Regions from separate parts of the Janthinobacterium darwini genome, predicted to be linked through region 1. Evidence: predicted binding sites of a transcription regulator. Region 1 holds the regulator's gene; the other holds the start of a gene.
The links. The regulator FliA, encoded in region 1, starts transcription of late flagellar genes. The targets are predictions, from matches to a motif close to CTAAAGTTTNNNNNNNNNNNGCCGNTA.

Region 1 (3,189 bases):
TGGCCATGTTGTCGGGCGCCGGCGCCGACGTGAAACGTTTGCTGTGCCTGAACTCCACGGCGACGCAGGAAACCTTGAACGAAGTGGTGCGCGCCTACCAGGGCAGTGGCCTGGCCGGCTGCATCATGACCAAGCTCGATGAAGCGGCCTCGATCGGCAATGTGCTCGACGTGGTGATCCGCCAGAAACTGAACCTGTTTTATGTGTCGAACGGCCAGCGCGTGCCGGAAGATCTGTACCTGGCCGACCGCGGCTACCTGATCGACCGCGCCTTCAAGCTCAAGCGCGATGCGGCGGCGACGCAGTTTTCCGATGCCGAACTGCCGCTGCTGATGGCGCAGGCAGCTGCCCGCAACAATGAAGCGCGCGGGGTGCGTCTTGGCTAATTTCGATTTCGACCAGGCTGAAGGCTTGCGCCGCATGCTGGCCGGCCCGCAGCCGCGGGTGATGACTTTTCTCTCTGCCACGCCGCAGGACGACAAGGGGGCCATGCTGGTCAACCTGGGCGCCTCGCTGGTCTACGGCGGCAATGACGTGCTGCTGCTCGACGCCAGCGGCGGCAGCGATGGCGTCGCTGCGCGCCTGGGACTGGCGCACGGCGCCAGCCTGCGCGACGTGGCGCGCCAGCAGTGCGCCTTGAACCAGGTCATCCACCAGGTGCCGCAAGGCTTCGGCGTAGCCAGCCTGGGTGCGCGCAACCACCTGATGGACAGCATGGACTATGCGGGCGAGGAAGAACTGCGCCGCCTGGGCAAGACCTTCGAGGTGATGGCGCGCCAGAGCGGCATCGTGCTGGTCGACGGCGTCATGGCCGACGAGGGCGATTGCTTTCCCGTGCCGCTGATGGCCTCGTCCGATATCGTGGTGCAAGTGTCGACCAGCGCCACTTCGATCAAGGCGGCATACTGCCTGATCAAGCGCCTGAGCCAGGAACTGGGACGCCGTCCGTTTGGCATTCTGGTCACCGGCGCTTCCGAATCCGAGGCAAAAGTGGTATACGATAATATGGCGCAGGCGGCGAGCCGTTACCTGGCCGTGAAACTGACCTCGATGGGGTCGGTGCCTGCCGATGAGTATCTGCACCGCGCGGCGCGTCTGGGCCGCAGCGTGGTCGATGCCTTTCCGCTGGCGGGAGCTTCGGTGGCGTTTCGCGGACTGGCCGAGCGGCTGGCCCGTTCGGCGGCGCCGGTGCTCGGTGGCACCTTGTACCAGACGGGGAGCCCGCACCAGTTCAGCGTCTGAATCCATCATCAGCACACGATAGCAGTTAAAACAATAAGCAGCCTATGTACACGGTCAAAGGGAAATCGAACAAGGACTATTTGCTGACGGAGCACATTCCGCTGGTGAAGCGTCTGGCGCACCATATGAAGGCGAAATTGCCGCCTTCGGTCGAGGTCGATGACCTGATCCAGGCCGGCATGATCGGCCTGCTCGACGCCATCAGCCGCTATGAAGAGACGCATGGCGCGCAGTTCGAGACATATGCCGTGCTGCGCATCCGCGGCGCCATGCTCGACGAATTGCGCACCAGCGACTGGTTGCCGCGCAGCATGCGCCAGAACATGCGCAAGATCGAAGAGGCGATGAGCATCCTGCAGCAGCGCCTGGGACACCCGCCGACGGAATCGGAAGTGGCGAAATTGCTGAAAATGTCGCTCGTCGATTACCAGGAAATGCTGGGCGACGGCGGCGGCCACCAGTTGCTGTACTACGAAGACTTTCATGACCCGGACGGCAATGACAGCTTTCTCGACCGCCATTGCGTGGACGAGGACAGCGACCCCTTGCGGTCCCTGCTCGATACCGATTTCCGGCAATCCGTGATCGATGCCATCGACGCGCTGCCGCCACGCGAGAAAATGCTCATGGGCCTGTACTACGAAGAAGAGCTGAACCTGAAGGAGATCGGCGCGGTGATGGGCGTGTCCGAATCGCGTGTCTCGCAGCTGCATACCCAGGCCGTCGCACGCCTGCGGGCAACCTTGAGGGAGCTGGCGTGGACTGGTCCAGCGTAATCGGGCTGGCGCTGGCGCTGGCGGGCCTTCTGGTCGGCCAGGCACTGGAAGGCGGCAAGATGGCCTCCCTGCTGCAGCCGGCCGCCTTTGCCATCGTCATCGTCGGCACCTTCGGCGCCGTGCTGCTGCAAACGCGGCTGCGTACTTTCGTGCGCGGCCTGGAAATGCTGCGCTGGGTGTTTTTGCCGCCGGCCGATACGCGCGCCGCGCTGGCGCGCGACATCGGGCAATGGAGCTTGACTGCGCGCCGCGATGGCACGCTGGCGCTCGAACGCCTGATGGAAAACACGGCCGACCGTTTCAACGCCAAGGGTTTGCGCATGATCGTCGACGGCATCGCCCCCGACAAGCTGCGCCAGTTGCTCGACGTGGAGATCTCTGCCTACGAAATGGCCGAGCGCCAGGCCGTCAAGGTGTGGGAGTCGGCGGCCGGCTATTCGCCCACCATCGGTATTCTGGGCGCCGTGCTGGGCTTGATCCATGTCATGGAAAACCTCACCGACCCGAGTAAATTGGGCAGCGGCATCGCCGTGGCGTTTGTATCGACCATCTACGGTGTGGGCCTGGCCAATCTGCTGTTCTTGCCGGTGGCCAATAAACTCAAGGCCATCGTCTCGCGCCGGGTGCTGCAATATGAAATCACGGCCGCCGTGCTGTACGACATCGCCACGGGCGACCACACGCGCATCATCGAAGAGCGCGTGGCCAGCCTGCTGCACGAGCACTGACCATGATGCGGCGCGCGCGCAGGAAGTATGACGAGGAACCGGACAACCAGGACCGCTGGCTGATCTCGTACGCCGACTTCATCACTTTGTTGTTCGCCTTTTTCGTCGTCATGTATGCGATTTCGCAAGTCAACGAAGGTAAGTACCGCGTCTTCCAGAATGCCATCGGCCAGGCTTTCAGCCTGGAAAAGGGCGCGCCGCCCATCATCATGGAAGCACCGCAAGCCATTGCGCTGCCGAATCCCGCCCTGAAACGCCGCACTGAAGCCCTCCGCCGCGAGCGCGAACACATGACGCGCCTGGCGCAGGATCTCACGTCCACCCTGGCGCCGCTGGTCAAGGAAGGCAAGGTCAGGGTCACGCAGACGAGCCGCGGCGTGAGCGTGGAAATCAATGCCAGTGTGCTGTTCGACCCGGGCGCCGCAGGGCTGACGGCCGAGTCG
Region 2 (3,189 bases), on a different contig from region 1:
ACTTCGGTGCTTCAGGCTGCAACATCGGCGATTTACAGCTATTTTGCGATGCTGCTGACAGCCAGACGGCCGCCATGCTGGCGCCCTGCCCCGTCATGCGCCTCGAAGCGGGCGAAGCCATTGCCGACAGCAAGGGCACCAGCCTGTACATCGTCCTGCGCGGCTCGCTAGCCGTGGCGGCCGACACCCACACGGGTATGGATGACGGCACCGTCAGCAAGGTCTTGCCCGGCGAAAGCGTGGGCGAACAATCGGTGCTCGATGAAGCAAGCAACCTGGCCGCCATTTCTGCCCTGGAAGAAACCGATTTGCTGGTGATCGACGCGGCCGTCGTCTGGGAATTGATCGAACAATCGAACGGTCTGGCGCGCAACCTGCTGCGCTTGCTGTCCTTCCGCATCCGCGCCGCCAATGCCCTGCTGCGCAGGCGCCAGAAACTGGGCGAATTCTACCGCCAGCTGTCTATGGTCGACAGCCTGACGGGCTTGTACAACCGCGCCTGGCTGACCGATTTACTGCCGAACATGATCATCACCGCTCACGCCAGCAACTCTCCGCTGTCGCTGGTGATGATAGATCTCGACCATTTCAAGCGCTTCAACGACACGCACGGCCACCAGGCGGGCGACCAGGCGCTGCGCATCGCCGCGCAAGTGCTGGGCGCAGCCCTGAGGCCCACGGATTTTGCCGTGCGCTATGGTGGCGAGGAAATGATGGTGATCTTGCCAGATACCAACGAACACGTCGCCTTGCGGGTGGCCGAGCGCCTGTGCGAGCGCATGGAGCACGCCGTCATCTTCGCCGACATGCGCAGCGCGCTGCCGCACATCACGGGCTCGTTCGGCGTGGCCAGGCTGGAGGCGGAACAGGACGACGAAGCGTTGATCGCGGCGGCCGATGCGGCGCTGTACCGCGCCAAAGCCGGCGGGCGAAACCGCGTAAGCACCTGATAAAAAGCCCATGGCGTCGTTGCATTGCCTCGTCGTACATTCGTACTGCCTTCGGCAATGCGCCTCGCCCTGGACATTTTCTCCGGCGCTTCCGGCGTAATAAGGATCAGGCGGCCTTGCTGTCGGCCGGCTTGGCGGTCTCATCCTTCTTGCTGCTGTGCGCGGCGATGAAATCCGCATAGCCCTTCTGCACCAGTTCATACGTCTTGTCGATATTGCCGGCGATATCGCCATTCAGCACTTTCAAGCCACCCAGAATGTCGCGCGCTTCCTTGAAGCCTTTTTCCATGCCGCCGCTGATGGTGTCCATGAACTTGGTCAGGGCCGTATCGTCATCCAGGCCGGGGTTCTGTTTTTTGAACGCGTCAAAAAACCCCGTCGACAGCGATACAATGCGGCTTGCCGTCGCCTCGGCGCTATTGTCCTGCGAGGCTGCGTTCTGGATGGCGTCGTCGCCGTACTGGCCCTTCAGCGCTTCATTGATATTCGTGATGGCCGTCTTGTACAGCAGCGCCAGCGGCTCGTTTTCCGAACCGATCGAGACATTTAGCGACGCCTGCATGATGGAGGCGTTCAACTGCAGCTTGCTGCGGTCATTCACGCTCATTTCAGTCTTGACGCCGTCCTTTTGCTGGACTTTATCGTCCTTGCCGGCAACGCCGGTACTGACGGAAGTCACGGAAGGGGTGGAATTGCCGCTTGCGGCGATGGGAATTGACACGATAGACCTCCTTGAACGGGCAATATATGCCACCATGCGGGAAACGCAATGATGACCATGCTCTCGTGTAGTATCGGCAGGTTTTCAGAAAACTGTAGCAGTGGCACTTTTAGCGGCCCGGATAACCAATTAAGCAACGACCATCAACGACCATCAATGACTACCCAGACTTTCCTTTGGCACGACTACGAAACCTTTGGCGCCCAGCCGCGCCGCGACCGTCCGGCCCAGTTCGCAGCCATCCGCACGGATGCCGACCTGAACGAGATCGGCGACCCGATCATGCTGTATTGCCAGCCTGCAAATGACTTCCTGCCCGACCCGCAATCGTGCCTGATCACGGGCATCACGCCGCAGCAATGCTTGCAGCTGGGCGTGCCCGAACACCAGTTCGCCGCCACCATCGAAGCGGCCTTTTCGGAACCGGGCACCATCGGCGTGGGCTACAACACCATCCGTTTCGATGATGAAGTCACGCGTTTCCTGTTCTGGCGCAACCTGATCGACCCGTATGCGCGCGAATGGAAGAACCATTGCGGCCGTTGGGACATTCTCGACGTGGTGCGCATGACGCACGCGCTGCGCCCGGAAGGCATTCAATGGCCGAAGCGCGACGATGGCCAGACCAGTTTCAGGCTGGAACACTTGAGCAAGGCCAATGGCCTGGCCCACGAAGCGGCGCATGATGCGCTGTCCGACGTGCGCGCCACCATCGCCCTGGCCCGCCTGATCCGTGAAAGGCAGCCGAAACTGTTCGAATTCTGCCTGGCCCTGCACAAGAAAGACAGGGTCGCCAGTGAAATGGGCATGCACCTGGCCGCCGGCGAGCGCCAGCCCTTCCTGCACGTGTCCGGCATGTTCCCCGCCGAACGGGGCTGCCTGGGCATCGTCTGGCCGCTGGCCACGCACCCGAGCAATAAAAATGAAATTCTCGTCTGGGACTGCGCCTACGATCCGCGCGAACTGTTCAACCTGGATGCCGACACCATCCGTACGCGTTTGTTCACGCGCAAGGAGGCCATGCCGGAAGGCATGACGCGCCTGCCCGTGAAAAGCGTGCACCTGAACAAGTCGCCCATGCTGGTCGGCAACCTGAAAACCCTGTCGCCCGCCATGGCCGAGCAATGGGGCATCGATGTGGAAGCGGCGCGCGCCAACGCGCAGCTGGCCGCCACGGCGCCGAACATGGAGGCGATCTGGGCCGAAGTGTTCCAGCGCCCGGGCGCGAATGTCGCCCTGGATGTGGATGAAGATTTGTACAATGGTTTCGTCAGCAACGACGACCGCCGCCTGCTCGAATCCCTGCGCCGCGATACGCCGGCCAAGCTGGCCACGGCCCGCCCCTCGTTTGCCGACGAACGCTTGCAGGAATTGCTGTTCCGCTACCGCGCCCGCAATTTCCCGCAAACCCTGAGCGAAGCGGAAAGCCTGCGCTGGGAACAGCACCGCGCCGCCCGATTGTTCGACGGCGACGGCGGCGCCCGCACCATCGAGATGCTGTTTACGGAAATCGACGTG

Region 2: a site for FliA is predicted at 1,743-1,769, ahead of ACQ4WZ_RS19535 (DUF5610 domain-containing protein). Genes of this name have one in related genera too.

The regions. Positions count from the first base shown of each region.
Region 1 is NZ_JBNYXX010000001.1:332,191-335,379, forward strand. Features, by position in the region: gene flhF (flagellar biosynthesis GTPase FlhF) at 1-386, shown strand, start outside; gene ACQ4WZ_RS01475 (MinD/ParA family ATP-binding protein) at 379-1,242, shown strand; gene ACQ4WZ_RS01480 (RNA polymerase sigma factor FliA) at 1,287-2,018, shown strand; gene ACQ4WZ_RS01485 (flagellar motor protein) at 2,000-2,746, shown strand; gene motD (flagellar motor protein MotD) at 2,752-3,189, shown strand, end outside.
Region 2 is NZ_JBNYXX010000003.1:255,177-258,365, reverse strand. Features, by position in the region: gene ACQ4WZ_RS19540 (GGDEF domain-containing protein) at 1-950, shown strand, start outside; gene ACQ4WZ_RS19535 (DUF5610 domain-containing protein) at 1,057-1,671, opposite strand; gene sbcB (exodeoxyribonuclease I) at 1,828-3,189, shown strand, end outside.